3 regions of the Dysosmobacter sp. Phy genome follow, and region 3 is predicted to be linked to each of the others. Evidence: riboswitches for the same ligand, from Rfam matches in the RefSeq annotation. Region 3 holds a riboswitch; each other region holds the start of a gene.
What was found. Region 3 has a riboswitch for lysine ahead of dapA (4-hydroxy-tetrahydrodipicolinate synthase). Riboswitches for the same ligand answer to the same signal wherever they lie in the genome.
Positions count from the first base shown of each region.

Region 1: linked by a shared signal. The riboswitch ahead of ACVDHE_RS01705 (Na+/H+ antiporter NhaC family protein) and the one ahead of dapA (4-hydroxy-tetrahydrodipicolinate synthase) in region 3 are both predicted to bind lysine.
Region 2: linked by a shared signal. The riboswitch ahead of ACVDHE_RS01350 (transporter substrate-binding domain-containing protein) and the one ahead of dapA (4-hydroxy-tetrahydrodipicolinate synthase) in region 3 are both predicted to bind lysine.

Region 1 is NZ_CM136997.1:356,116-366,242, reverse strand. It holds gene ACVDHE_RS01715 (2-thiouracil desulfurase family protein) at 1-100, shown strand, start outside; gene ACVDHE_RS01710 (uracil-xanthine permease family protein) at 370-1,746, shown strand; lysine riboswitch at 1,870-2,042, shown strand; gene ACVDHE_RS01705 (Na+/H+ antiporter NhaC family protein) at 2,120-3,871, shown strand; gene ACVDHE_RS01700 (BTAD domain-containing putative transcriptional regulator) at 3,933-5,132, opposite strand; gene ACVDHE_RS01695 (transglutaminase-like domain-containing protein) at 5,376-6,365, shown strand; gene ACVDHE_RS01690 (type II secretion system F family protein) at 6,473-7,495, shown strand; gene ACVDHE_RS01685 (hypothetical protein) at 7,503-7,826, shown strand; gene ACVDHE_RS01680 (DUF4860 domain-containing protein) at 7,823-8,314, shown strand; gene ACVDHE_RS01675 (hypothetical protein) at 8,311-8,733, shown strand; gene ACVDHE_RS01670 (hypothetical protein) at 8,726-9,148, shown strand; gene ACVDHE_RS01665 (type IV pilus twitching motility protein PilT) at 9,167-10,127, shown strand, end outside.
Region 2 is NZ_CM136997.1:283,879-294,005, forward strand. It holds gene ACVDHE_RS01320 (DMT family transporter) at 1-848, opposite strand, end outside; gene ACVDHE_RS01325 (AAA family ATPase) at 845-1,345, opposite strand; gene polA (DNA polymerase I) at 1,342-3,996, opposite strand; gene ACVDHE_RS01335 (flavodoxin domain-containing protein) at 4,127-4,651, shown strand; gene ACVDHE_RS01340 (hypothetical protein) at 4,739-5,125, shown strand; gene ACVDHE_RS01345 (phosphatase PAP2 family protein) at 5,174-5,716, opposite strand; lysine riboswitch at 5,915-6,086, shown strand; gene ACVDHE_RS01350 (transporter substrate-binding domain-containing protein) at 6,233-7,150, shown strand; gene ACVDHE_RS01355 (amino acid ABC transporter permease) at 7,286-8,194, shown strand; gene ACVDHE_RS01360 (amino acid ABC transporter ATP-binding protein) at 8,196-8,936, shown strand; gene ACVDHE_RS01365 (LysR family transcriptional regulator) at 9,003-9,887, opposite strand; gene ACVDHE_RS01370 (MarR family winged helix-turn-helix transcriptional regulator) at 10,057-10,127, shown strand, end outside.
Region 3 is NZ_CM136997.1:1,979,904-1,990,030, reverse strand. It holds gene ACVDHE_RS09690 (pyridoxal phosphate-dependent aminotransferase) at 1-913, shown strand, start outside; gene ACVDHE_RS09685 (helix-turn-helix domain-containing protein) at 954-1,196, opposite strand; gene ACVDHE_RS09680 (putative heavy metal-binding protein) at 2,137-2,457, opposite strand; gene ACVDHE_RS09675 (M20 metallopeptidase family protein) at 2,486-3,586, opposite strand; lysine riboswitch at 3,763-3,930, shown strand; gene dapA (4-hydroxy-tetrahydrodipicolinate synthase) at 4,060-4,947, shown strand; gene dapB (4-hydroxy-tetrahydrodipicolinate reductase) at 4,944-5,663, shown strand; gene dapD (2,3,4,5-tetrahydropyridine-2,6-dicarboxylate N-acetyltransferase) at 5,666-6,376, shown strand; gene ACVDHE_RS09655 (ComEC/Rec2 family competence protein) at 6,543-7,493, shown strand; gene ACVDHE_RS09650 (Gfo/Idh/MocA family oxidoreductase) at 7,560-8,579, shown strand; gene ACVDHE_RS09645 (ATP-dependent Clp protease ATP-binding subunit) at 8,654-10,127, opposite strand, start outside.

The sequences.
Region 1 (10,127 bases), 1.5 Mb from region 3:
CGGCACATTGACCGCCGGGGACGGTGTCGCAGCGGAACTGCTGGCAGCTCAGGGGCTGGCGGTATATGGAGAATCCCAAATATCCGAACTGCTGAAATGACGAGGTCATACCACCTCGTCATTTTTTACAATTTTCTGCCGAGATTTTATGGGGCTCTCATGGAAAACCAGACTTGCAAAGGGAAGGAGGCTTCTGTATAATGAGGCAAATGACGGAGGAGGGAACACCATGCTGGCTTATCATCACCTGACGGCGGATCGGGCGGCGGTGTCCTCTTATTCCCATTTTCTCTTTTGACCGGCCAGGGGGCCGGTATTTTTTTGCCCGTGTTGTGAGAAGAGAACCCAATGAGTGAGAGGAGAAAACAAATGAACGAAAAAACTGCCGCTTCCCAGGCCCCCATCCGGGACGCCCGAACCCTGGGCGTGCCCAAAATGCTGATCCTGGGCCTCCAGCATATGTTCGCCATGTTCGGCGCCACGGTGCTGGTGCCCATCCTGGTCCAGAGCTACGGTCTGCCCCTGTCCATCCAGACCACGCTGTTTTTCGCCGGCTTCGGCACCCTCTTTTTCCATGTGTGCACCCGGCTGAAGGTCCCCGCCTTCCTGGGCTCCTCCTTCGCCTTCCTGGGCGGCTTCCAGGCCATGGCGGAGATGGACGCCGGCATCTACGCCACCATGGAGGCCTCTGAAAAACTCCAGTACACCTGCGGCGGCATTGTGGTGGCGGGCCTTCTGTATGTGGTGCTGGCCCTGGTCATCAAGGCCGTGGGCGTCCACCGGGTCATGCACTACCTGCCCCCCGTGGTCACCGGCCCCATCATCATCCTGATCGGATTGAACCTGGCCCCCTCCGCCGTGTCCAACGCCTCCACCTGCTGGTGGCTGGCCCTGGTGGCCATGGCCATCATCATTGTGGCCAATATCTGGGGCAAGGGCATGATCAAGATCATCCCCATCCTGCTGGGCGTGGTGGGGTCCTATGTGGTTGCCCTGGTGGCCGGCATGGTGGACTTCTCCGGTCTGGCGGACACCACGCTTCTCAGCGGCATGAATCCCATCCTGGGCTTCCAGCCCTTTGTGACGAATTTCGGCGGAAGCGTGGCGAAGTTTGATATTTCCGCCATCCTGGTCATGGCTCCCATCGCCATCGCCTCCATGATGGAACACATCGGCGATATGTCCGCCATCTCCGCCACGGTGGGCGAGAACTTCATCGAGGACCCGGGCCTGCACCGGACCCTCATCGGCGACGGCGTCGCCACCTCCCTGGCGGGCCTCTTCGGCGGCCCCGCCAACACCACTTACGGCGAGAACACCGGCGTGCTGGTGCTCTCCCGGGTCCACGATCCCCGGGTGGTCCGGCTGGCCGCCATCTACGCGGTGGTGCTGTCCTTCTCTCCGGCCTTTGCCTATCTGGTCAACACCATCCCCGCGGCCATCATCGGCGGCGTCAGCTTCATCCTTTACGGCATGATCTCCGCCATCGGCGTGCGCAACGTGGTGGAGAACCAGGTGGACTTCACCAACTCCCGCAACCTTATCATCGCCGCCGTCATCCTGGTGTGCGGCCTGGGATTCAGCGGAGGACTGACCTTCCACGTGAGCGGCGCCTCCATCACCCTGACCTCTCTGGCCATCGCCGCCATCGCCGGCATTGTTCTCAACGCCATCCTGCCCGGCAACGACTTCCACTTTGGCAAGACCGCGACCTCCGACACCGCCGCCTCCCTGGGCCGGTATTGATCGGAAAATCTTCCCGTCTCCGGAGACCGCGGCCTCCGGAGACGTTTTTTGGAGAAAACAGCAAAAAATGCAGGTTTCCGGTTGACTTTTTTCCAATATTTTATATAATGTACAAGCAACTGAATCCATGATAGAGGCGCGGGCTTCAAAAGTACCGCCTCCCGACGGCAGGACACCGGGGAGGAGGGGAAAGGGGAGACCGCCGAGGCTTCGCTCCGTTGCCTGGCGGAGAGGGGCCGGGCCGCCGGAGAACATCCGCCGGACTGTCACCCCCAAGGTGGAGCGCTGTCATGACCCGTGGGAACCATATCGTGCCTGCGTGAAGCCATGATACCTTCATGGCTTCATTTTTTTGTGTAAGGAGAGAGAAAACATGAGACATCATCTGCGGCGACTGCTGCCCCTGCTGGCGCTGGTGCTGGTGCTGTGCGCGGCCATGGCCGTTCCGGCGGCGGCCAGCGATCCCACCGAGGAACCTGGCACCAAAATGATCGAGTGCCCCGACTGCGGCGCCTCCGGCGCCTGTATGGACTGCTACGGACTGGACCCGGAATGTGAAAGCTGCGGCGGCGAAAATGTCTGCGCCGCCTGCGGCGGCACCGGCTATGTGGAGTCCCCCAGCCATTTTTACAATACCTTCTGGGCTTTGGTGCCCCCCATCATTGCCATCGCCCTGGCGCTGATCACCAAGGAGGTGTATTCCTCCCTGTTCATCGGCATCCTGGCCGGCGGCCTGCTGTACTCCAACTTCTCCTTTGAGGGCACGGTCCTCCACGTGTTTGAGGACGGCATCGTCTCGGTGCTCTCCGACGGGTACAACGTGGGCATCCTGGCCTTCCTGGTGATCCTGGGCACTCTGGTGTGCCTCATGAACAAGGCCGGTGGCTCCGCCGCCTTCGGCCGCTGGGCCCAGCAGCACATCAAGACCCGGGTGGGCGCGCAGCTGGCCACCATCGTCCTGGGCATCCTGATCTTCATTGACGACTACTTCAACTGCCTGACCGTGGGCAGCGTCATGCGGCCGGTGACCGACAAGCACCGGGTCTCCCGGGCCAAGCTGGCCTACATCATCGACGCCACCGCCGCCCCGGTGTGCATCATCGCCCCCATCTCCTCCTGGGCCGCCGCTGTGGCGGGCTTCGCCGAGGACGGCCAGGGCCTGAACCTGTTCATCCGGGCCATCCCCTTCAACTACTACGCCATTTTGACCATCGTCATGATGGTGGGCATGGCCCTGATGAAGACCGAGTTCGGCCTCATGAAGAAGTTCGAGGACAACGCCCGGGAGACCGGCGACCTGTTCTCCGGCCCCAATCCCTACGCCATGATGGACGAGGAGATGGAGGAGGACAAGGGCCGTGTGCTGGACCTGGTGCTGCCCATCGTGGTGCTGGTGATCTGCTGCGTCATCGGCATGATCTACTCCGGCGGCTTCTTCTCCGGCGCCAGCTTCGTGGACGCCTTCTCCGGTTCCGACGCCTCCGTGGGCCTGCTGCTGGGCTCCGCCTTTGCCCTGGTGTTCACCGTCGTGTACTACATGGTCCGCCGGGCCATGTCCTTCCGGGACATGATGGGCTGCATCCCCGAGGGCTTCAAGGCCATGGTGCCCGCCATTTTGATCCTGACCTTCGCCTGGAGCCTCAAGGCCATGACCGACTCCCTGGGCGCCAAGTACTTTGTCCGGGACTTTGTGTGGAGCAGCGCCGCCGGCGTCCAGATGCTGCTGCCGGCCCTGGTGTTCGTGATCGGCTGCCTGCTGGCCTTTGCCACCGGCACCAGCTGGGGCACCTTCGGTATGCTGATCCCCATTGTCCAGAACGTGTTCCCCATGAACAACCCCCTGTCCATCGTGTGCATCTCCGCCTGCATGGCCGGCGCCGTGTGCGGCGACCACTGCTCTCCCATCTCTGACACCACCATCATGGCCTCCGCCGGCGCTCAGTGCGACCATGTCAGCCATGTGTCCACTCAGCTGCCCTACGCCATCACCGCCGCGGCGGTGAGCCTGGTCAGCTACATCTTCGCTGGCTTTGTGCCCAACGCCGTCATCGCCCTGCCGGTGTCCGTGGTGCTGATGCTGCTGACGCTGCTGGTGATCCGCAAGCTGGCCGGAAGAGCGGCCTGAGATCCCGCTGAAACAGGAAAAAGGAGCCGCCCTCTTAAGAGGGCGGCTCCTTTGCACATCGTCAGGCGTTGGGCTCCAAAGGCTGCACCGAGTAGTGCAGGGAGGCGGGGGAGTGGGGGTACTGGCGGCCGAATGCCCGGATGATCCGCTCGCAGACTCTGCAGCTGTTTTCGTAATTGGCCTGGGGCAGCATCAGGATGTACTGGGAGATACTGCAACGGGCGGCGATGTCGCCCTTTCGGAGGCTGGTGCGGATCAGCTCCTGGAGATTTTCCATGCACCGGTCCAGGCTCCGCTTGGGCAGCTCCTGGTTTTGATCGCCGGTGACGGAGAGCAGGCAGATATGGACCGCGTCACCGCTGCGGGCTACGGCCCGGGCTTCGGCGTGGTAGAGGACCTTGAAAAAGTCATAGTCGCAGAACAGCGCACCGGCGCTTCCCTCCGGCTCCCGCAACTGCTCCCGGAGCGTGATGATGGACACCGCCTTGTCATTGACGGTGCGCATGGCCTCCCGGTAGATGGCCCGGGTCTCGTCGGAGGGCATGATGCCGAAATTGTCAAAGAGCAGCTGACTCATGTCCTCGTAGACAGAGATGACCTCCTGCTGCCGGCCCAGGGTCAGCAGATCCTGCATCAGGTGCTGATAGAGCAGCTCATTGTAAGGCTCCACCACCACACTCTTGCGGCACAGCTCCGCTGCCTCCTCCAGGCGGCCGCGGCCCTCCAGCAGGGGAAGGACCTCCTGGACGGTCCGGATGTATAAATTGTGGAAGTAGGCGGAGATGGGCACCACCCAGGGTTCCGCCGACAGCTTGGGCAGAAAATCGCCTCCGTACAGAGCAAGGGCCTGGAGATCGGTCTCGAGACGGGCCTCCTCGTCCTCCTCGGACGCGCCCTTACGGCAGAGCGCCTCAAAATCGTCGGTATCCAGAGAAAAGGGGACCTCTTGGTTCCAGGCGTAAGTACCCTCCTGCCGCACAATGAGACTGTGTCCGGCGGAGCTGTCCAACTGATTGAGCAGGGAGCGCACCCGATGGAACATGGTTTTCAGCGCGTTGATGGGGTTGGAGCTGCGCTCCTCCTCGCCCCACAGAAGATCCGCCAGTTCCTCCTGAGAGATGGAACGGTTGCGGCAATAGATCATGTAGGCCATCAGCAGCCAGACTTTTCTGGAACGGTTATCGCTGTCGTTGATCTCTTTTCCGCCCAGGCGGATCGAGAAGCCGCCCAGCATCCGCACCTGCAGATCCGGGATCTCCATATGCCATCCCTCCTCTCCTGCTGGAAACTGATACGAGCAGATCAATATGGACATACGGATAGAATTATATAGTACAAGATACCACAAACCCCCGGGTGATGCAATGGAAAAAGCGTAAAAGTTACGTCAAAATGCAAAAAATGCGGAGGAATTCGAAAAAGTACTTCACTTTTTCCGGGGAACCTGCTATACTAAAACAGAATGAGACAGTCTGCCCCGGAGGGGCGGAAAGGAGAATCCCCTATGAAAAACTGGAAATTACGGGCGCTTGCGCTGTTGCTGCTGCTGTCCATGGCTCTGACCGGCTGTGCCGCCGGCACGGAAACCGAAGCGGCGGCCGGAGAAGAGGAAGCCTGGATCGACAGCGTGACGCTGGAAGAAGTGGATCTGGAGGACGAGGCGGTGGCCCTGGCGGCCTCCGCGGCTATCCCGGACACCATGCAGCCGGTGGCCTCCGGCACCCAGGTGAAAAAGAGCGATAAGGCCGTTATCGACTACTCCAACACCAGGGACGGCTATGTGATGGTCCAGTACACCGCTTCCACCAGCAAGCGGCTGAAGGCCCAGGTGAAGGGGCCCACCACTACCTATACTTATAACCTTACTGCCGGGGAGTGGGAAGTGTTCCCCCTGTCTGACGGCAACGGCTCCTATCAGGTGATCGTCTACGAGAACATCTCCGGCACCAAGTACTCCACGGTGACCTCCGTCAGTTTTCAGGTGACGCTGACGGACGAATTTGCGCCCTTCCTGCGGCCCAATCAGTACGTGGATTACGGCGTGGCCCCGAAGACTGTGGCCAAGGCGGCGGAGCTGACCGCAGGCAAGACGGATCCCCTGGCCAAGGTCCAGGCCATCTATGAGTTTGTGGTAAAGAACCTCACCTACGACAAGCAGCTGGCGGCCACGGTCCAGAGCGGCTACCTGCCGGTGCTGGATACCGTGCTGGCCAAAAAGACCGGCATCTGCTTCGACTATGCGGCGCTGATGACCGGGATGCTCCGCAGCCAGGGCGTGCCCTGCAAGCTGGTGGTGGGCTACGCCGGTACCGCATATCATGCCTGGATCAGCGTCTGGTCCGAAAAGACCGGCTGGGTGGAGGGCGTCATCTACTTCGACGGCACCTCCTGGCAGCGGATGGACCCCACCTTCGCCTCCAGCGGCAAGCAGAGTGCCTCCATCATGCAGTATATCGGTGACGGCAAGAATTACACGGTGAAGTATCTCTACTGACTTTTCCCCTTTACGGATCGACAGATTTGCATTAAAATAGGCTTGCATCTTGATGCAAGCCTATTTTTTTGCGGGAGCTGCCTATGAAAAACCGTTGCTTGTCTGATATGGAACTGTCCTCGCTGTGCGGGGAACTGTCACTGCTGATTCACGCCGGTGTGGGCGCCGCGGACGGACTGTCCCTGCTGGCGGAGGAAGAGCGCGGAGGCGCGCAGAGAGAACTGCTCTCCTCCATGGCCCGGGAGGCGGACTGCGGTACGCCTTTGTCTGCCGTTATGAGGCAGACGGGCCGCTTTCCCCTCTACGTGGTGGGCCTGGTGGAGGTGGGCGAGCGCAGCGGCCATTTGGAGGAGGCCCTCCAGGCCCTGTCCCGGTACTATGAGGGGCGGGACCGGCTGGACCGGCAGGTCCGCTCGTCGCTGCTGTACCCGGCGGTGCTGCTGCTGGTGATGCTGGTGGTGATCGTGGTGCTGCTGGTGCGGGTGCTGCCGGTGTTCCGGGATGTGTACGCCTCCCTGGGCGGCCAGATGACCGGTGTGGCTGGAGGCCTGCTGGCCCTGGGCCAGGCGCTGGACGCCGCCATGCCGGTGCTGTGCGCGGTGCTGGCCCTGATGGTCCTCGGCCTGGGGGCCTTTGCTGCCAGCACGTCCTTCCGGGCCTTGGTCCTGGCCTGGTGGCACCGCCGCCGGGGAGACAAGGGCGTGTCCCGGCAGATGGGCGTCGCCCGGTTTGCCCAGGCGCTGGCCATGGGCCTGCGCAGCGGCCTGCCTCTGGAGGAGTCCCTGGAGCTGTCGGAGACACTGTTGGGCGACGTGCCCGCCGCGGTGCGCCGCTGCCGTGACTGCCAGTCCAGGCTGGCCCAGGGGGCCGGCCTGGCCGCGGCGCTGCGGGATTCCCAGGCCCTGCCCGTGGCCGCCTGCCGCCTGCTGGCCCTAGGCCTTCGCAGCGGCACCGGCGATACGGTGATGGAGGAAATCGCCCGCCGGCTGACCCTGGAGAGCCAGGAGGCCCTGGAGGCCAAGGTGGCCCGGGTGGAGCCCGCCCTGGTGCTGGTGACGTCGGTGATGGTGGGGGTCATTTTGCTGTCGGTGATGCTGCCGCTCATGCACATCATGACGGCCATCGGGTGAGCCTATGATGAGGAGAAGGAGAAACGCCTTCGGCGGCGCGGTACGGGCGCTGCTGCTGCCGGTGGTGGCCCTGGCCGCGGCGCTGTGCTTTTTCACTGCCCTGTCCAACCTGGAAAACGGCCGGGACGACCAGGGGCGCCGCCAGCTGGAGGAGGCCCTGCGCCGCTCCGCTGTGGCCTGCTACGCCGCCGAGGGGATCTATCCCCCGGACCTTGCGTACATGGAGGAGCGCTATGGCCTCCAGATCGACACTGACCGCTACACGGTCTACTACGATGTCTTTGCGTCCAACCTGATGCCGGACATCACCGTATTGGAAAACGAGCCATGAGACGAGAAAAGGATCATTCCCTGAACGGCCTGCTGGCGCTGCTGCTGTTCGGGATATTTGCCGCCTGCGTGCTGTCGGTGCTGTTGATGGGCGCGGACGCCTATCAGCGCCTGACGGAGCGGGACCGGGAGAGCTACGAAAGCCGCACCGTTGCCCAGTACATTGCCACCCGGGTCCGCCAGGCGGACCGCTCCGGCGGCATCAGCGCGGGCGCCTTCGGCGGCTCCGACGCCCTGGAGCTCTGGGAGACCATCGACGGTGAGGCCTACGTCACCCGGGTCTACTGCCACGACGGCTGGCTGCGGGAGCTGTTCACCGATGCGTCCGGGGACTTCGCCCCGGAGGACGGTGAGCCCGTCCTGGAGGCCGAGAGCCTTTCCGTCTCCCTGTCCGGCGCGGGCCTTCTGACCGTGGAGATCACCAGCGCCGACGGAGAGACGCAGCAGGTGACGCTGTATCTGCGCAGCGGGAAGGAGGCGGCGCCATGAGACGCAGCAAGACCCCCCTGGCCCTGATGGAGCAGATGGTAATGGTGCTGGTGTTCGCCCTGGCGGCGGCCCTGTGCGTCCAGGTGTTCGTCCTGTCGGACCGGACCTCCCGCTACGGCGAGGCCCGGGACCGGGCCCTGCTGGAGGCCCAGAGCGCCGCCGAGGCATTGAAGAGCGGCGACGAGACGTATTTCACCGCTCGGTCCGCCGCCTCCGGCGACGGCGGCTGGAGCATTTCCTACGACGCCGGATGGAACAGCGTGACCGCCGCGGACGCCGCGGCCTACCACCTGCTGATCCTCTCCGTCGACAGCGGCCTGGACTACCTCTGGGCCGCCCAGGTCCAGGTCTACACGGCGGACGGCGATCTGCTGGCGGATCTGCCCGTGGCGGGACAGGAGGTGGCCGACCATGGATGACATCCGCCGCTTTACCCCGCCCGCGGTGGGCGGGAGTTCCCTGCTGGTGATCTTTGCGGTGCTGTGCCTGACCATCTTCGCCCTGCTGGGCCTGGGCACGGTCCAGGCGGACCGGCGGCTGTCGGACGCCTCGGCGGAGGCGGTGTACGGTTACTACGCCGCCGACTGTCAGGCGGAGGCGATCCTGGCCCGTCTCCGGGCCGGGGACGTGCCGGAGGGTGTTACGGCCCTGCCCGGCGATACCTATGTATATACCTGCCCCATCTCCGACACCCAGGTGCTGGAGGTGGAGGTGCGCGTGACCGGCGCGGAGGACTATGCTGTCCTGCGCTGGCAGGCGGTGTCCGCAGCGGATTGGGAGCCGGACACCGGCCTGGAGGTCTGGGACGGCGCCGACGCCGCCCCGGAGAGCTGACAAAAGGAGGAATGAACCATGGCGGATGTACTGGAATATCTGCGCCGGGCGGTGGAGGACCACGCCTCGGACTTGTTTATCGTGGCCGGCGGCTCGGTGAGCGAGAAGGTGGGGGGGCGCCTGGTGTCCCTGAGCGGGGAGAAGGTGTTCCCTCAGGAGACAGAGGCGCTGATCTCTGCTATTTATGAGATGGCGGACCGGGACATGACAGAATTCCGCCGTACCGGCGATGACGACTTCTCCTTCGCGGTGCCGGGCCTGGCCCGGTTCCGGGTCAACGCCTACCGCCAGCGGGGTTCGCTGGCTGCGGTGGTGCGGATGGTGTCCTTTGAGATTCCGGACTGGAAGACCCTGGGCATTCCGGAGGAGGTCATGTCCCTGGCGGACGTGGGCCACGGCATGGTCCTGGTCACCGGCACCGCCGGCAGCGGCAAGTCCACCACCCAGGCCTGCATCATTGACCGGATCAACCGCATCCGCCAGGCCCACATCATCACGCTGGAGGACCCCATCGAGTTTCTGCACCGGGACCGGGAGAGCATCGTCAGCCAGCGGGAGATCGCCATTGACACGGCGGACTATCTCTCCGCCCTGCGCTCCTGCCTGCGGCAGGCGCCGGATGTGATCCTGCTGGGCGAGATGCGGGACCACGACACCATCCGCACCGCCATGACGGCGGCGGAGACGGGCCACCTGGTCATCGCCACCCTCCACACCAAGGGCGCGGTGAACACCATCGACCGCATCGTGGACGCCTTCCCCCCGGCCCAGCAGGCCCAGATCCGGGTCCAGCTGAGCATGGTGCTGCACACGGTGGTGTCCCAGCAGCTGCTGCCGGACAAGGAGGGGGGCCGGGTGCCCGCCTTTGAGATCATGCACGTCAACGGCGCCATCCGCAGCATGATCCGGGACAGCAAGAGCCATCAGATCGACAACGCCATCGCCTCCGGCGCCGCCGAGGGCATGGTGAACATGGACC
Region 2 (10,127 bases), 1.5 Mb from region 3:
GGCGACGCCGAGGCACGGATGTACAGGGCGATGCCGCCCACGACGGCGGCGCCGCCCAGAAGGGTGGCCCCGCCGGGGCGCTCGCCGAAGATCAGCAGGCCCCACACCGCCGCCAGCACCGGCTCCATCAGCTTGGCGGTGGAGATGAAGGCCGCGGGCAGGTACTTGAGCCCCCAGCTGAACACGTTGTGGCCCAGCAGGGTGCAGCACACCGCCATGCCCAGGGCCGTCAGGAAGTTGACACCGCCGTGACCCGTCACCGGCGTGCCGCTCACAAGGGCCGCCGCCAGCAGCGATGCCGACGCAGCCAGATACACCAGGAAGGTGTACACCTCCGTGGACAGTCTCCGGCGGCAGACCGCGCCGATCATGGTGTAGACCGCCACCGCGGCCGCGCCGGACAGGGCGATCAGGTCCCCCGTCAGGGCGCCGCCTCCGGCGCTGTCCCCCATGGCCACCACGGCCGCACCGCAGAAGGCCAGTGCCACGGCGGCCCAGGCCTTTCCCGGCAGCCGCTGGCCCAGCACCGCCGCGGAGGCCAGGGCCACGAACAGCGCCTCCGTATCCACCAGCACCACCGCCGCGGCGATGGAGGTCCGCTCCAGAGCCGCGAAGTAGGCGGTGAAATGGAGACCCAGAAACACTCCGCTGACCAGGCACAGCGCCACGTCCCGGCGGGTCAGGGCCGCCAGCTCCCGCCGCCGAACCAGGACCGGAACGGCCATGATGGCGGTGGAGAGGGCCATGCGGTACAGCGCCAGCACCAGGGCCGGGGCCGTGGACCAGCGGGTGAACACGGCGGAGAGGGACGCCCCCGCCACGCCCAGCAAAATCACCAGCTTTTTCATCCCGCCGCCTCCAGGATCGCGGAGGCGGTCTCCTCCGGCGTCAGGGCAGTGGTGTCCAGCAGCCGGACGCCCAGGGCGCCGTACAGCGGCAGGTAGGCGAGGCTCCGCTCCAAAGCGTCCGGGGCACGCAGTCCGGCGGCCACGTCCCTCTCCAACCGGGCCGTCAGGTCCTCCGGGGAACAGGTCAGCGCGGTCTTTACCACGGCGCAGCCACCCGTGTCCAGCCGGGACAGCAGCTCCTCCCAGATCTCCCGCCGGTGCAATACCCAGCAGAAGAGCACATGGTCATAGGCGGAGCAGCGGAGGAAGTTGTTCAGTACATGGGCGATGTTGTCCAGCACCATGGCCTTCGTCTCCTCCGTCACCTGGAAGGGATAGGCATCCCAGCACCAGTCCCCGTCCAGGAACACGCTGCGCTCCAGCCTCTTTTGCAAACACCGGCAGGCGGCCGTCTTGCCCACACCCATGGGCCCGCCGATGAGATACAGACGCTTCATCCCTTGGCCTCCAGCCAGTTGCGGCCCCAGTGGGCCTCCGCCGTCAGGGGCACGGAGAGGGACACCACCCGCTCCATCTCCTCCTCCACGGCGCGGGCCACAGCCTCCGCCTCGGCCGCGGGGCACTCCACGATCAGCTCGTCGTGGACCTGGAGCACCAGCCGGGCGGCGGGGTGCTCCGCCTTCAGCCGCTTCCACACGGCGATCATAGCCAGCTTCATGATGTCCGCCGCCGTGCCCTGGATGGGCATGTTCAGCGCCACCCGCTCGCCGAAGGAGCGGAGATTGAAGTTGGAGGACTTCAGCTCCGGCAGCTCCCGCCGCCGGTGGAAGATGGTCTCCACATAGCCGGTCTCCTTGGCCTTTTCCACCACGGCGTCCATGTACCGGCGCACGCCGGGGAAGGTGGCGAAGTACGCCTCCATATAGTCCTTGGCCTCGGCCACGGTGACGCCGATGTCCTGGCCCAGGGAGAAGGCGGAGATGCCGTAGACGATGCCGAAGTTCACCGCCTTTGCCCGGCGGCGCATCTCTGCGGTCACGTCGGCCGGGTCCACGTGGAACACCTTGGCCGCCGTCTCGGCGTGGAAATCCCCGCCGGAGCGGAAGGCGGAGCGCATGGCCTCGTCGCCGGAGATGTGGGCCAGGAGCCGCAGCTCGATCTGGGAGTAGTCCGCGTCCACCAGGACGCAGCCATCGGCGGGAATGAACATCCTCCGGATCTCGCTGCCCAGGTCCGTCCGGGTGGGGATGTTCTGGAGGTTGGGCTCCGTGGAACTGAGGCGCCCGGTGGCTGTCACCGTCATCTGGAAGGAGGTGCGGATCCGGCCGTCGCTGTCCAGCGCTTTCAGAAGGCCGTCGGCGTAGGTGGATTTGAGCTTGGCGAACTGCCGGTACTCCAGCACCGCCCCCACGATAGGGGCCTCGTAGCGGAGCTTTTCCAGCACATCGGCGTTGGTGGACCAGCCGGTCTTGGTCTTTTTCCCGTGGGGCAGGCCCAGCTTGCCGAAGAGGATCTGGCCCAGCTGCTTGGGGGAGTTGATGTTGAATTCCTCACCGGCCATGTCGTAGACGGCCTTCTCCTGGGCGGCGATGCGGGCGGAGAGCATCTCCCCGAAGGCCACCAGAGCCCCCTTGTCCACCCGGCAGCCGGTCCGCTCCATCTCCGCCAGTACCCGGCACAGCGGCAGCTCCGCCGTCTCAAACAGCTCCCAGAGCCCCTTCTCCCGGAGCCTGGGTGCCAACGCCTGGTACAGGCCGTCCACGGCGGCGGCGTAGTTGTCGAAGCTGGCCTCCGCGGCGGCCGCGTCCCCCAGCAGGGAGAAGGCGTCCTTGTCCAGGTACGCCGGCTTAGGCAGCTCCGCGTTGAAATAGGCCACGTACAGCCGCTGGAGATCGTAGCTGCCCGCCGTGGCGTCCAGCAGATAGGCCGCCAGGGCCGTGTCGAACACGAAGCCCTCAGCGGGAAGTCCGTTTTCCAGCAGCAGGCCCATCAGGTCCTTCACATTGTGGGAAACTTTTCTGATATCAGCGGAGAACAGGGCGCCCAGCAGGGCGTTCCAGTCCCCCTGGTACTTGTCGAAGAACAGCTCCGCCGTCACGGCGCTGTGCGCCCCGGTCCCGCAGACCACCGACACGCCGGTCAGGTCCGGCAGGGCCAGCAGCGACACATGGTCCGCCTGCCGCCAGAGGTCCAGCAGTTTTTCCGCCTGTCCGGGCTCCGTCACCTGCTCCACGGTCACGGTGAAGTCCGCGGGCGCCTGCGCCGCTTCCGGCGCCGCCTCCGCCGTCAGGCCCAGCTTTTCGATAAGCTTGGTGAACTCCAGCCGCAAAAACAGCGGGTATGCCTCCGGGCCGGGGGCCTGTACCCGGTTTTCCTCCGGGGAGAAGTCCAGCGGCGCGTCGGTGACGATGGTGGCCAGCCAGTAGGAGTGCCGGGCGCTCTCCTCCCCCGCCGCCAGCTTCTTGATCGCGGCGGGCTTGGCCTCCACATCCGGCATGGCGGCATACAGCGCGTCGATGCTGACATACTTCTGGATGAGATCCATGGCGGTCTTTTCCCCCACGCCGGGGACGCCGGGGATGTTGTCGGAGCTGTCCCCCATGAGGGCCTTGAGGTCGATCATGTGGATGGGATCGAAGCCATATTGCTCCCGGAAGGTCTCGGGGGTCATGTCCTTGGTGGTGGTCTGCCCCATGCGGGTGGAGACCAGCTTCACCTTGGTGTGGTCGGTGATGAGCTGGAGGCTGTCCTTGTCGCCGGTGACCACCACGCAGTCCCAGCCGTCCGCCTCGCACCTGCGGGAGATGGTGCCGATCAGGTCGTCGGCCTCCCAGCCCGCCAGCTCGTAGCGGGGGATGTTCAGCGCGTCCAGGGCCTCCTTCAAAACCGGCACCTGGACCCGCAGCTCCTCGGGCATGGGCTTGCGGGTGGCCTTATAGGCGGCGTCCGCCGTGTGGCGGAAGGTGGGGGCGTGGACATCGAAGGTGACGCACACCGCGTCGGGCTGCTCCTCCTCCCGCAGCCGCAGCAGCGTGGTGAAAAAGCCGAACACGGCGTGGGTGTACAGCCCGTCCCGGGTGGTGAGCGGCCGGATGCCGTAGTAGGCCCGGTTCAGGATGCTGTTGCCGTCGATGACCATGAGCTTCATGATGTGCGCCTCCCCATTGGAATTTCACAGATATTATAGTATACCCCATCCGGCGCCCCAGCGCAAGGCATTGCGGCACGCTTCCGGACATGGTACAATGCCGGAGAACAGAACGTGGGGAGGGTTAATCATGGGCAGTGTGATCCTGTACGGCAGCCAGTACGGCTCTGCCAGACGATACGCGGAGGCGTTTTCCCGCATGACGGGTTTCCCCGCGGCCAGCTTCGGGGCCGGTGCGGACCTGTCCGCCTGTGAGCGGGTCATTTACTTCGGCGGGCTGTACGCAGGCGGGGTCAAGGGCCTGCGGCAGACCGCCGCGGCGCTGCCGCCGGACACCGCCATGGTCATCGTCACCGTGGGCCTGGCCGACGTGGCGGACCCGGAGAACATCCGCTCCATCCGGCGCTCGCTCCGCCGCCAGGTGCCGCAGCGCGTCTGGGACCGCGCCATCCTGTTCCACCTGCGGGGCGGCATCGATTACAGCCGCCTGAGCCTCCGGCACCGGGCCATGATGGCCCTGCTGTACCGGCAGGTCAGCCGCCTTCCTGCGGAAAAGCAGACCGCCGAGACCCGGGGGATCCTGGAGACCTACGGAAAGGCGGTGGACTTTTTCGACAGCGGCGCCCTGCTGCCCATTCTGGAGGCCGTCCGCTGACCGCCGGGTCCCGTCTTGACGAACGGCGGATTTCTGATACACTGGATCCAGCACGGCCCGCCCGTCGGGCCCCGCAAAGGAGAGACCATGAAACACCACAACACCATTCTCAAAGCCGCCCGGGCCCTGGAGCTGGCGGTGGCAGCCGTCATTCTGGCGGTAATCGTCTGCGGCGGCGCGCTGCTGCTGTGGAGCACCGGCAAGACCCTGCTGACCGCCCCTGCATCCTTCAGCCTGGGGAATTTCTTCTCCAGCGCCCTGCTGCTGGTGATGGGGCTGGAGTTCGTCAAGATGCTGGCGCTGCACTCCGCCGCGGCCGTCATCGACGTGCTGCTGTTCACCATCGTCCGGCAGATGATCATCAGCCACAGCGGCGCTTTGGATACGCTGCTGGGCGTGGCCGCCGTGGCGGTCATCTTCGCCGTGAAGAAGTTCCTCCGGACCCCGGAGGGTGAGGAACACCCGGAATGCTGAAAAAGACGAGAGATACCCGACATTTGGGCATCTCTCGTCTTTTTTCCTTTATGTCCTGGCCAGCTTCCTCCGGGCCGCTGCCGTGATCCGGGCGCCGGCCCAGCCCAGCACCGCGCCCAACAGCGCGCCGCCCAGCACGTCGGTGGGCCAGTGGACGTAGAGGTAGAGCCGGGACAGGGCGATCACTACCGCCAGGGCCAGGGCCGCCCACCGCAGCCACCTGGGCGCGCCGCCCGCCAGGGCCAGGGCCGTCACCGCCGTGAAGGAGGCCGCGGTGTGACCCGAAGGGAAGGAGGCGTCCCCCGGCGGCGGGACCAGCAGGTCCACGGCGGTATTCACCGCGCAGGGCCGAATTCGGCCCACCAGGGGCTTTAAAAAGCCGTTGCACACCGCCAGGTCCAGCACCAGAGCCAACGCCACGCAGACTCCCGCCCAGCGGTATTTTTTTGTCAGCAGCAGCACCGCCGCCAGCAAAATCCAGATCTCCCCGTGGTCGCTGAGCCGGGTGATCGCGGGCAGCACTGCGTCCAGAAAGCCGCATCGCAGCGTCTGCTGGATCCAGTCCAGAATGGCAAGCTCCACTGCCTGCATATCCTCTCTCCTTTCCCAATTCCCGGCGCGCGAAGGCCGGGCTGCGGTCAAAATCCGTGCAGATTGCGGTTATTATAGCACAGCCCCGCCGGCACGCATAGGGAAATTTCGCCGCAGAATATACAAATTTTGCATCTTTGCCGGCAATGGCAGTTGACACCGCCTCCGGAACATGATAGGATACCCTCAAAATTGGATCGCTGAGATAGAGGCGCGAGGTCCATCAGTACCCCACGGCAAGGCCAGGCAGCCGCCGCAGGGAAAAGGGGACATCGCCGAAGTGCTTCGGACCTGCCTGGGTCCGGGGTGCTGGGCCGTCGGGAAAGACCCGCCGGACTGTCACAAACCTTTGTGAAGCGCTATCAATGGCTGTCGTCGGAATCACTGCGTCATTCCGCCTTCTCCATGGACCGCTTGACAGAGCGGTCCATTTTTTCGTCCCCTCCCCCACGGCGGCAGCGGAGGAGACGGCGCGTCCCGCCGCCGCAAAATCCGGAAATTGGAAAGGTGATTGAAATGAAGAAGTTTTTGACCCTGCTCATGGCCCTGGCCATGACCCTGTCCCTGGCCGCCTGCGGCGGCAGCGGCGACACTGCCGCTGAGGACACCACCGCTGACGCCGAGACTGAAACCAGTTCTGAGACCGGCACCGAGACCGGTGAGATCGCCTCCGGCGTGGAGGACGGCGTGCTGACCATCGCCATGGAGTGCGCCTACGCCCCCTACAACTGGACCCAGAGCGACGACTCCAACGGCGCCGTGCCCATCAAGGACTCCAGCGAGTTCGCCAACGGCTACGACGTGATGATGGCCAAGAAGATCTGCGAGGCCAACGGCTGGGAGCTGGAAGTGGTCCGCACCGACTGGGACTCCCTGGTGCCCGGCGTCCAGTCCGGCATCTATGACGCCGTCATCGCCGGTCAGTCCATGACCGCCGACCGCATGGAGCAGGTGGACTTCGCCGGCCCCTACTACTATGCCTCCATCGTCTGCGTCACCAAGTCCGACAGCGCCTTTGCCGGCGCCCAGGGCATCAGCGATCTCTCCGGCGGCTCCTGCACCGCTCAGATCGCCACCATCTGGTATGACTCCATGCTGCCCCAGATCGAGGGCGCCCAGATCCAGCCCGCCGCCGAGACCGCTCCCGCCATGCTGATGGCCCTGGAGACCGGCACCGTGGACTTCATCTGCACCGACATGCCCACCGCCATGGGCGCCGTGGCCGCCTATCCCGACATGAAGATCCTGGACTTTACCGACTCTGACGACAACTTTGCCGCCGACGAGGGCGACATCAACATCGGTGTGTCCGTGATGAAGGGCAATACCGTCCTCAAGGACGCCATCGACAGCGTGCTCTCCACCATGACCGTGGATGACTTCAACGCCATGATGGACGAGGCCATCGCCATCCAGCCCCTGAGCGAGGGCTGAGCCCAACGCTGATCCCCGAGGCGGGGGACGTCTGCGCGTCCCCCGCCTCGAGACCCGTCGGAGGGGGGACCGCTTCCCGGCCCCTCCTCCGATGCGCCTCACACATCATATTAAAAAGGAAGGGAGCCCTCCCTCATGGATCGATTCGTACAACTGGGCGCCGACATCGTCAAGCTCTGGCAGCGGTGCGGCGGCGACTATCTCAACGGCATCAGGAACACCATTGTCCTGGCCCTGGTGGCCACAGCCATCGGCTGTATCATCGGCCTTGTCTGCGGCATTTTGAACACCATCCCCTGCGCCAAGAACGACCCGCCCGTCAAGCGCTTTGTCATCAAGCTGATCCGGGCCATCGTGCGGATCTACGTGGAGGTCTTCCGCGGCACGCCCATGATGCTCCAGGCGGTGTTCATCTACTACGGCCTGCCCTATTTCACCAACAACGCGGTCCAGTGGCCCAGCGTGTGGGCGGCGGCGATCCTGGTGGTGTCCATCAACACCGGCGCCTACATGGCCGAATCTGTCCGTGGCGGCATCATCTCCATCGACCCCGGCCAGACCGAGGGCGCCAAGGCCATCGGCATGACCCACGTGCAGACCATGACCTCTGTCATCCTGCCCCAGGCCATCCGCAACATCATGCCTCAGATCGGCAACAACCTCATCATCAACATCAAAGACTCCTCCGTCATGTTCATCATCTCCTTCACGGAGTTCTTCGCCGCCCACCGGGGCGCCGTGGGCGCCACCTACCTGTACTTCCCCTCCGCCACCATCGAGATGGTCGGCTACCTGACCATGACGCTGATCGCCTCCTTCCTGCTGCGGTGGGTGGAGCGGCGCATGGACGGCAGCAGCGACTACGAGCTGGTCCAGGACGATCATCTGACCATGGCCGCCGGGACGTACAGCCATCCGGACCGGGGCACGCCCTTTGACGAGCGGCACCTGGAGACCCAGCAGGAACAGCAGCAGCTGGACGCGGAGCATCGGGAGCGGACTCGTCAGGAACTCAAACACGGACGGAGCAGGGGGGATCGCTGATATGAACGATATGATTTTGGAGATCCGGCATCTGAGCAAGTCCTTCGGCTCCCATGAGGTGCTGCGGGACATCGATTTCTCCGTGGCCAAGGGTGACGTGACCAGCATCATCGGCGCCTCCGGCTCCGGTAAGTCCACCCTGCTGCGGTGCATCAACCTGCTGGAGACACCCACCAGCGGCGAGATCCTCTACCATGGCCGGAACGTGGCCAGCCGGGGCGTCAACGCCGCCCAGTACCGCTCCCATGTGGGCATGGTGTTTCAGTCCTTCAACCTCTTCAACAACATGACGGTGCTGGAAAACTGCATGGTGGGCCAGGTGAAGGTGCTGAAGAAGAACAAGTCCGACGCCCGGGACAACGCCATGCGCTATCTCACCCAGGTGGGCATGGCCCCCTACATCAACGCCAAGCCCCGGCAGATCTCCGGCGGCCAGAAGCAGCGGGTGGCCATCGCCCGGGCCCTGGCCATGGAACCGGAGGTGCTGCTGTTCGACGAGCCCACCTCCGCCCTGGACCCGGAGATGGTGGGCGAGGTGCTGGACGTCATGAAGGCCCTGGCCCAGGAGGGCATGACCATGCTGGTGGTGACCCACGAGATGGCCTTTGCCCGGGACGTCAGCAGCCATGTGGTCTACATGAACCAAGGCGTCATCTGCGAGGAGGGCACTCCTGCCGACGTATTCGGCAACCCTCAGCGCCAGGAGACCCGGGACTTCCTCTCCCGTTTCCGCAAGAACTGAATCTCCCAAATACAGCAAGCGCCCCTGTCTGCCGGGATTTCGGCAGACGGGGGCGCTTTTTTGGGGTCAGGCTGGATCCTCCGCCATGGTCTGCCGCAGCAGCTCCACAAACCGCCGCAGCGCCGGGAAGCCTCCCTCCGGCAGGTATACCGCCCCGAAGGACAGCACCCGGCATTCGGGAATGGGAATATACCGCAGGCCCGGCAGGCGGGCATGAGGATAGTCCGCCGTCACAGCGAAGGCGTAGCCGGTCTCCGCCAGGACCTCCATGGCCTCCTGGTGGTCGCTGAAGAGGATCTGGTCCGTCTCCCGTTCTCCTATGGCCTGGCTCTGGAAGCGGAAGATCGCCTGGGGACAGATGGGCGGGCGGCAGACGGCGATGCGCCCCGCCCGGCGCAGCTCCTCCAGAGCCACCTGCTCCCGCCCGGCCAGGGGGTGGTCCGGCGCGCAGGCGCACACCACCGGACAGCGGGCCAGCTCCCGGTACCGGGCCCGCTGGGGCGCGGTCTCCCGGAAGGAGAAGATCAGATCCACCTCCCCCTCCGCCAGGAGGTTTTCCAGGGAGTCGAAGGGGATCATCCGCAGCACCGGCAGCAGATCCGGCAGCTCCTGCCGCAGGCGGCGCAGGGTGGGCCGCAGCATCCGCATCTCCGCGCTGTTGCGGCAGCCGATCAGCAGCCGCCTGGGGGTCTGGCGGGCCTCCTTCATCCGGGCCCTGGAGATATCCGCCAGCTTCAGGATCTCCCCGGCGTACTGGGTAAACCAAAAGCCCTCCTGGGTCAGCCGGACGCTCTTGCTGGTCCGGCGGAACAGCTTCACCCCCAGTTCGTCCTCCAGGGTGTTGATCTGATGGCTGACCGCAGGCTGCGTGATCTTCAGATGCTCCGCCGCCCGTGAGAAATTCAGAAAATTGGCCACCGCCATAAAGCACTCCAGCTGCGTGGTATTCACCGGTCCGCACCTCCTTCGTCCCCGGCCCCCATCTGGAAGAAACCGGGTGAACGATAAACGTCTTTTATAGAATATAGCATATTTGAATTTCACAGGCAAGCCATACCGTGGTATAAACAGTACGGTACGAAATACTTTCGTTCCTAACGATTGGAAAAGAGGCGAGCACATGACCGCGGCGGAACAGCGCCGGCTCCTGCGGGAGAACCGGTGGATCTGCATTCAGATCGAGCAGTACGG
Region 3 (10,127 bases):
CAAGTTTGAGGCGGAGCGCCACGGCCTGCACTACGGCCCCGACGAGATCCTGGTGACCGTGGGCGCCACGGAGGCGCTGTCCGCCACCTTCAACACCCTCCTCAACCCCGGCGACGAGGTCATCATCCCCACCCCCGCCTTCGGCCTGTACGAGTCCATCACCCGCCTGTGCCGGGGCGTGCCGGTGTTCCTGCCCACGGAGGACAACGGCTTCCAGATCGACCCCGCAGCCCTGGCGGCGGCCCTGACCCCCCGGACCAAGGCCATCATCCTGACCTCCCCCAACAACCCCACCGGCTGCATGTACAGCAAGGAGACCCTGGACGCCATCCACGAGGTGCTCAAGGACCGGCCCGTGTTCGTGATCTGCGACGACGTGTACCGGACGCTGACCTATGTGGACGGCTACCACAGCTTTGCCGAGTACCAGGACATGCGGGACCGGATCGTGGTGGTCCAGAGCTTCTCCAAGCCCTATGCCATGACCGGCTGGCGCGTGGGCTACCTGCTGGCGGACAAGGCCGTGAAGAGCCGGCTGGAGGTGTTCCACCAGTACGCCGTCACCTCCGTCCCCGCCTTCATCCAGCCTGCCTGCGTCAAGGCCCTGGAGAGCGACACCGCCCCCATGGTGGAGATCTTCCGCAAGCGGCGGGATTACATCTACCGGCGCCTGACCGATATGGGCTTCGCCATCCAGGAGCCCCAGGGCGCCTTCTATGTGTTCGTGGACGTGCGCAAGTACGGTATGGACTCCATCACCTTCTGTGAGCGGATGCTCAGAGAGAGCCTGGTGGGCGCCATCCCCGGCATCTATTTCGGGACCGAGGGGTACATCCGGCTGTCCTACTGCTACTCCGACGCAGACCTGAAAGAGGGCCTGGACCGGATCGAGCGGTTCATCAAGAGCCTGTAAAAAAGAGAAGCGGCGCCGTGCGTTTGCACGGCGCCGCCTTTTATTCCCGATATTCCAGCAGGTCCTCCACCCGGCAGCCCAGGACGAAGCAGAACCGGGCCAGCACATCCGCGTCGATCTTCTCCACATCGTCCCGGAACCATTTGTCCACCACTTCAAACCGGGTGTTGGCGGCCTTGGCCAGCGCGTTGCGCTTCATCTGCCGCTGTTCCAGAACTTCCCGCAGGCGGACATGGACCCGGCCGTATTCCCGTATCGCCATGACAGACTGGTTCTTCTCCATATCCTCACCTCACACAGTCAACTTGTCCGGAGCGCAGCGGATCGCTGCTCTCATGAAATATAGTTACTATATTTGGAGTAATTTGTAAAGAGGCGTATGGATTTTTGCAAAGATCTGTATGGCAGACGACACGCACCGGTGAAAGCGCGCTCCGGGCGCTGGAGCGGCAGGATTTCGGAACGGCCCGGAGCATTTTGATCTCCGCACAGCAGGCGGCGGAGGAGCGGTACCTGGAACAGGAGGAGGCAGAAGCATCAGGCTTGTTCGAGGCACAAGCATTGCCGCCTGCGGGGAATCCGCCCCCATTTTCTTTTGTCTTGACAAAAGAAAACGGCCGCGGCCGGTCAAGAGAAAACCGCTTTGGACGAAAGGACGGCCCAAGGGCCGTCCTTTCGTGATGGCGGGGGCCGTGCGAATCGGTCCCCCGGCGGCGTCGGTCTGCCGTCCCTGCGCTATCCCCCTTCCGCGCACAACCTTGTCCCCGCATAACAACTGCGCCGCTCAACGGGGTGTATGTCGAATCGATCAGCTTCTCTTTCCGCTGCCGCTCACCAGGCGCTCATCGAAAGCCGGGGCAGCGGCAGCGGTAAGAGGAGCAGGCCAAATCGTTGATCACCCCCCATTCATCCGCTGCACGGTCTATGCGGCTCCAGGGTCTTTCGACCGCCGGGGTAAAGCGCAGGGACGGCGGGGCTATCGACACCCTCCGCACCGATTCGCGCGACCCCCGCATACACGAAGAGGCGGCCCTTTTAGGCCGCCTCTTCGTCCGGGCGTCTTTTCTTTTGGACCGTGCACGGCCCGTTTTCTTTTCGTCTTGCCGAAAAGAAAATGGGGGGTGCATTCCCCGGGAACCTCCCGGTCCCCGCCGCCCTGCCGCACCGGCAAAAAAGGGCCGCCCCCTGCGGGACGGCCCTGCGCGTATGGGAAGATCGCCGTCTCAGTTCAGAGACACCGCGGTACCGCTGACGGTGACCATCAGCATCCCGTTGTCCGCGCCCAGCACCTCGTAGTCCACGTCGATGCCAACCACAGCGTCGGCGCCCAGGATCTGCGCCCGCTGTTCCAGCTCCGCCAGCGCCTGGGTGCGGGCCTTCATCAGCTCGTCCTCATAGGTGTTGGAGCGCCCGCCGAAGAAGTTGGATAATCCCGCGGCAAAGTCCTTGAGGACATTGACGCCGGAGATCACCTCTCCGAACACGACGCCGTGGTACGCGGTGATGGTGCGGCCCTCCACGGAGGGGGTGGTGGTGAGAATCATGAAAGTTCCTCCTTTTGTCATCCGGTGGTCAATCCAGCATCAGCAGCTTCTGCAAAAACGCCACGCCCTGGGGCAGCACCGCCTCGTCGTCAAAGGCGAACTCCGGCGCGTGGAGCTGGGGCGTATCCCCCACGCCCAGCAGGAAGAACACACCGGGGGTGTACTGCTGGTAGAAGGAGAAATCCTCCGCCGCCAGCATCGGCGCCTCCAGAAGAAGGGGCGCGTCAGCCCCCAGCTTGGCGGAAACGTCGGCGTACAGCTCCTCGTGGTTCCACACCGCCGGATACCCCTCGCTGAGGTGGACGGTAACGGTACAGCCGGTCTCCGCCTCCAGTGCCTTGCCGATGTCCTGGAGCTGGCGGCGGCAGAAGCGGAAAGTCTCCTCCCGGTAGGTCCTCAGGCTCCCCTCCAGCACCGTGCGGCCGCTGATGGCGTTGCGGACCGTGCCGGAGACCATCTTGCCGAAGCGCAGCACCCGGGGCTCCGCCGGGGGCAGGGAGTCCATCATGGCGTATGCCCGCTGGAGATAGGCGATGCCCGCGGTCAGGGCATCCCGGCCCTCGCTGGCCCGGCTCATGTGGACGCTGCGGCCCTCCACGGTGACGGTGACCTCGTTGGACCGGGCCATGAGGGGACCGGGGCGGGAGGCGATCACGCCCTGCTCCAGTCCCGGCCACAGGTGCAGGCCGAAGATGTGCCGGACACGGTAGCGCTCCAGCACGCCGGCCTGGCAGAGCTTGCCGGCACCGCCGGTGGTCTCCTCCGAGGGCTGGAAGATCAGCAGCACGTTCCGGGGCAGCTCAGAGAGGTGGGCGGCCACATATTCCGCCAGGGCCAGCACCATGGCGGTGTGGCCGTCGTGGCCGCAGGCGTGCATGACGCCGGGGTGGGCCGAGGCATAGGGCAATCCCGTCCGCTCCGGCACCGGCAGGGCGTCCAGATCCGCCCGGAAGGCCACGCTCTCATGGCGTCCGGCGTCGAACCAGGCGCACACGCTGCCGGTGATAGGCGTAAACACCTTGCACCCCAGCGGCTCCAATACAGAGCGGACATATGCCGTCGTCTCCGGCAGCTGATTGTCCAGCTCCGGGATCCGGTGGAGCTGGCGGCGGTATTCGACCACGGACATGGGCAGGACCTCCTTGCAAGCGCGTATCATTCTTGCTATCAATATACCATTCCCCGCCCCGGGGAACAAGGGGCGGGGGCGAATTTGGCGCTTTCCACAAGAGAGGATCCGGAATCGCTGGGGAATTTTTGAATTTTTCTCTTGCAACCGCCGCCTGATGGTGTTATGATGTCTCAAAATGAGATAGAGGCGCGGATGCGACGATGTCATGGGAGCCGACGGGCAAGGATCATGGCAAAAGCAAGTCCGCCGAACTTTCCGCTCAGGTATGAACGGGAGGTGGGCCCGTGGGGAATACCTGCGGGACTGTCCGCGGGCGTCCCCGCGGGGGCGCTATCCGCTAACAGGTCACTCCGTGCATGGGCGCGGGAGCTGTCGGTAGGGGCGTGTCTCTACCGACTTTTTGTTTTTCTCCCTCAGGGGAGAGCTGGTCCCCGTGACCGAAAAAAAGAAAAGTATGGAGGGCACACAGTATGAAGTTCGAACATTTGCAGGGATCCATCGTCGCTATGGTCACCCCGTTCCACGAGGACGGCAGCGTCAATTTCGAGGTGCTGACCGAGCTGCTGGAGCGCCAGATCGCCGAAGGCACCGACGCCATTTTGACCCTGGGCACCACCGGCGAGTACTCCACCATGACCCATGAGGAGGACGCCGCCGTGGTGGCCCACACCATCAAGGTCGTGAACGGCCGGGTGCCGGTCATCGTTGGCAGCGGCTCCAACTGCACCGCCACCCAGGTGGAAAAGAGCATCGAGTACCAGAACATGGGCGCCGACGCCCTGCTGCTGATCGCGCCCTACTACAACAAGGCCAACCCCGAGGGCATGTACCGCCACTTCGCCGAGACGGCGGACGCGGTCCACATCCCCTGCATCCTCTACAACGTCCCCGGCCGCACCGGCTGCTCCATCCCCGTCTCCGTGGTGGAGAAGCTCAGCAAGCACCCCAACATCGCCGGCATCAAGGAGGCCAGCGGCGATATGTCCTACGCCATGAAGGTCGCCCACTGCATCGGGCCGGACTTCGCATTGTACTCCGGCAACGACGACATCACCGTGCCTCTCATGAGCATCGGCGGCAGCGGCGTCATCTCCGTCTACGCCAACGTCATGCCCCGGATGTGCCATGAGATCGTGGCGGACTACCTGGGCGGCAACCAGGCCCGGGCCGTTGAAAATCACCTGAAGTACTTAAAGCTCATGAACGACCTGTTCATGGAGGTGAACCCCATCCCCGTCAAGGCCGCCATGAACCTGATGGGCCTGAACGTGGGTCCCATGCGGCTGCCCCTGTGCGAGATGACCCCGGAGCACACCGAGGCCCTGCGCCGCACCCTGGAGGAGGCGGGACTGCTGTGAGATACATCCTCATCGGACGGGGCAAAATGGGCAAACTGATCCGGGAGACGGCCACCGCCGCCGGAGACGAGATCCAGGCCGCCTTCGGCCACGACGATCTGGACCAGCTGGGACAGCTGGGGAAGGCGGCCGACGTGGTCATCGACTTCTCCCGGCCGGAGGCCCTGCCGGAGATCGCCGCCTACGTCCGCCGGACCGGCACGCCCCTGCTCTCCGGCACCACCGGCTACTCCCCCCGGGACCTGGAGCTGCTCCGGTCCCTGGGCACCGCGGCCCCCGTCCTCTGGAGCGCCAACTTCTCCCTGGGCGTGGCGGTGCTGTACCGGGCCTTGCAGACCGTCTCCGGCGTGCTGAAGCCGGACTTTGACATCGAGATCACTGAGACCCACCACAACCAGAAGGCCGACGCCCCCAGCGGCACAGCAAAGCTGCTGGTGGAGGCCCTGGACCCCCAGCACGCCCTGCGGCCGGTGTACGGCCGGGAGGGCAATTGCGGCAAGCGGTCCCGGGAGGAGATCGGCATTCACGCCCTGCGGGGCGGCACCGTGGCCGGGACCCACACGGTCCACTTCTTCGGCCCCGACGAGGAGCTGGAGTTCACCCACCGGGCCGCCAGCCGCCAGATCTTTGCGGGCGGCGCGCTGCACATGGCCCGGCTGCTGCCGGGAAAGCCCTGCGGGGTCTATGACCTGCAAAAAATCTTGTTTGGAGAGTGACTATGAACGCCCAGGAGATCATTGATTACATTGCAAATTCCGAGAAAAAGACCCCGGTGAAGGTCTATGTCAACACCACCGGCCCCGTGGACTTCGGCACCGCCAAGGTCTTCGGCGGCGCCAACGCCCAGGGGGTTGGCAGCTACGTGGTGTTCGGCGACTGGAAGGACCTGGCCCCCATCCTGGAGGCCAACGCCGCCAAGATCACCGACACCGTAGTGGAGAACGACCGCCGCAACTCCGGCGTGCCCCTGCTGGACATGAAGGGCATCCCCGCCCGGATCGAGCCCGGCGCCATCATCCGGGAGAAGGTGGAGATCGGCGAGGGCGCCGTCATCATGATGGGCGCCGTCATCAACATCGGTGCCGTCATCGGCAAGGGCACCATGATCGACATGGGCACCATCCTGGGCGGCCGGGCCATGGTGGGCGACCGGTGCCACATCGGCGCGGGCACCGTGCTGGCCGGCGTGGTGGAGCCCGCCTCTGCCACCCCCGTGGTCATTGAGGACGACGTGGTCATCGGCGCCAACGCCGTGGTCATCGAGGGCGTCCGGGTGGGCCGGGGCGCTGTGGTGGCCGCCGGCGCCGTGGTCATTGAGGACGTGCCCGCCGGCGCCGTGGTGGCCGGCAGCCCCGCCCGGATCGTGAAGATGAAGGACGAAAAGACTGAGGGCAAGACCGCCCTGGTGGATGCTCTGCGCAAGCTGTGAGAATTGACAAACCGCCCTGCTGAACAGCAGGGCGGTTTTTTGCAGTTTGACAAAATTCGCAGGGTTTTTTTGGCAGAAAGCGTTTGCGGTTTTGATTGCCTCCGCCGGGAAAGTATGCTATCCTTAATACCAACCATTCAACTGAACAAGCGAAGGGGGCCTGGGGATGCTGGCATTGGACTTCATCAACGTAGGCAACGGCGACTCCATTCTGATCCGGGAGCTGGACGCAGGACGGCAGACATTCGCCATGCTGGTGGACTGCGGCCATGACAACCTGGTGCGGGACGACCACCCGCCGCTGGAGGACGACCGCTCCCGCCGCATCTACGCCGGAGACTTCCTGCGCAAAAACGGCGTGACCCGGCTGGATCTGCTGCTGGTGACCCACTTCCACCGGGACCACATCGGCGGCCTGGGCCGGGTGCTGGACGCAGTGGAGGTGGACGAGCTGGTATGCACCTACCTGCCTCCGCTGGATGCGCCGCCCCTGGAGCCGGACCGGGATATGACCATGCCCCGGGCCGCCCGGAACCTGATGCGCTGTGTGGAGATCTACGCCTCCGCCCTGCGGACCCACCCGGGGCGGATCAAGCGCGTGACGGTGCTGCCCGGCGACCGGACGGAGCGCCGCCAGCTGACGGAGGCACTGTCCATGGACATCCTCTGCGGCGAGCCGGCCCTGTATCCCCGCCAGAAGGTGGTCTACGACGCCGCTTTCCAGCGCCGGGAGAACGCCTATGACCTGATCCACTGGGGCAAGTCCATGAACGTGTCCAGCCTGCGCCAGCGGCTGTACTACCACGGGAAGGAGATCGTCCTGGGCGGCGACGCCTACGCCCACGTCTGGGAGACCGCCAGCTCCACCCCCTGCGACATCCTGAAGGTCCCCCACCACGCCTCGCTGTCCTCCACCACCCGGAAGCTGCTGCATATGCTGCGGCCCCAGACGGCGGTGGTCTGCGTGGCCGCCGGCCGCCCCGACGAGCGGCCCCACCCCTACATCGTCTCCCTGCTGAAAGAAGAGGTTCCGGAGGTGTACTTCACCGACGCCGTGGACATCCCCGGCCTGGTGGAGCCCGCCTACCACGAGTCCGTCCATCTGGAAGTAGAGTAAACCTGATCAGGCCGCCCCGCCGGGCGGCCTTTTTCCAAAACTGAGAAAAAACGGGAGGAATACACCATGGATACCCTGCGCATCGGCATCGTGGGCCTGGGCCGCCTGGGCCGGGTCCACGCGGAGAACATCGCCTGCAAGATCCCCGGCGCCCGGCTGACCGCCGCCTGCACCACCCGGCCGGAGACGGTGGAATTTGCCCGGCAGCTGGGAGTCACGGCCCTGTACACGGACTTCGACCAGATGCTGTCAGAGGCGGAGATGGACGCCGTGGCGGTGATCTCCACCTCCTCGGAGCACTGCCGGCAGATTGCCGCCGCCCTGGACGCCGGCAAGCACGTCTTTTCCGAAAAGCCCCTGGGCGTGGACCTGGAGCAGTGTCTTCAGGCCCAGGCAGCGGTGGAGCGGCACCCGGAGCTGACCTTCATGCTGGGCTTCATGCGGCGCTACGACCCCTCTTACGCTTACGCCAAGCAGCAGGTGGATGCAGGCGTCATCGGCACGCCCTATCTGGTCAAGGCCACTGGCCTGGACCCGGAGGCGGTGGTGGAGGACGCCATCCGCTTCTGCAAGAACTCCGGCGGCATCTTCCTGGACGCCGGCATCCACGACATCGACCTGATGCGCTGGTTCCTGGGCAGCGAGGCGGAGGAGGTCTACGCCCTGGGCGCCACCTTCAAGCACCCGGAGTTCCGGCAGGCCGGGGACGACGAGACTGGTCTCGCGGTATTCCGCTTTGCAAACGGCGCCATGGGCACCATCCACGTGGGCCGCACCTGCCCCTACGGCTATCATGTGGAGACGGAGATCGTGGGCACTGAGGGCACGCTGCGGATCTCCGCCGTGCCGGAGAAGAACCTGGCCCGGGTCTACAGTCCCGGCGGCGTCCGGGCCGAGTGTGTGGCCTCCTTCCCGGAGCGATTCCGGGAGGCGTACCTGCTGGAGATGCAGGAGTTCGTGGACTGCGTCCGCACGGGCCGGAGGCCCGGCACCACCGTCTATGACGGCGTCCGCTCCACCGCCGTGGGCTACGCCACCACCGAGGCCTGGCGCACCGGCCGCCCGGTGAAGATCCATCTGCCGTGACAGAAAAAAGACCGCCGGAGGGCAAAGCCCTCCGGCGGTCTTTCGCGTGCGCGCCCGTCAGGCGCGGCGGGATATCACTTGGTCACCAGCAGCTTGTCGTCCTCCACGGTGAGGCGGGCGGTGTCGCCGCTGTGGAGCGTGCCGTCCAGCATCTTCTCGGCCACGGCGTCCTCCACCTTGCTCTGGATGGCCCGGCGCAGGGGTCTGGCGCCGTACTTGGGGTCGAAGCCCTCCTTGGCCAGCTCCGCCACGGCCTCGTCGCTGGCGTCCAGATGGATGCCCATGGCCTCCATCCGGGCGGAGACGGTCCGCAGCATCCGGCGGGCCACCTCTTCGATGTCCGCCTGGGTCAGGGGGCGGAAGACGATAATGTCGTCGATCCGGTTCAAAAACTCCGGACGGAAGGTCTGGCGCAGCTCCGCCAGGACGGCCTCCCGGGCCTGCTGGAACTTCTTCTCGGCGTCGGGGTCGGTGCCGTGCTCCTCGGCGGAGAAGCCCAGCTTCCCGCCGGCGGCGGTCAGGGTCTTGGCGCCGATGTTGCTGGTCATGACGATGACCGTGTTCTTGAAGTCCACGGTGCGGCCCTGGGAGTCGGTGATGCGGCCGTCGTCCAGGATCTGCAGCAGGATGTTCCACACGTCCTCATGGGCCTTCTCGATCTCGTCGAACAGCACCACGGAGTAGGGCTTGCGGCGGACCTTCTCGGTCAGCTGGCCGCCCTCCTCGTGGCCCACATAGCCCGGGGGAGAGCCGATCAGGCGGGACACCGTGTGCCGCTCCATGTACTCGGACATATCAATGCGGATCATGGCGTTCTCGTCGCCGAACATGGCCTCGGCCAAAGACTTGCACAGCTCCGTCTTGCCCACGCCTGTGGGACCCAGGAACAGGAAGGAGCCGATGGGTCGCTTGGGGTCCTTGAGGCCCACACGGCCGCGGCGGATGGCCCGGGCCACCGCCTTGACGGCCTCGTCCTGGCCCACTACCCGCTCGTGGAGGGTCTCCTCCATGTGCAGCAGCCGCTGCCCCTCGTCCTCGGTGAGGCGGGTGACGGGGATGCCGGTCCAGCCGGCCACCACGGCGGCGATGTCATCGGCGGTGACGGGGCGGTGCTGGGCATTGTTTTTGCGGCGCTTGTCCCGCTCGATCTCCACCTGCTCGCGGTAATCCTTCTCGATGTCCCGCAGCTGGGCGGCCTTCTCATAGTCCTGGGCGGCGATAGCGGCATCCTTGTCCTTGACCAGGGCGGCGATCTTCTCCTCCAGGCTCTTGAGCTCGGGAGAGATCTCCTCCGTCTCCATCCGCACCCGGCTGGCGGCCTCGTCCATCAGGTCGATGGCCTTGTCGGGCAGGAAGCGGTCGTTGATATACCGGGCGGACAGGGATACGGCGGCCTCCAGGGCCTCGTCGGTGATCTGGAGCTTGTGGTGCTTCTCATAGCGCTCCCGCAGGCCCTTGAGGATCTCCAGACTGGCCTCCTGGCTGGGCTCGCCCACCTGGACCGGCTGGAACCGGCGCTCCAGGGCGGCGTCCTTTTCGATATACTGG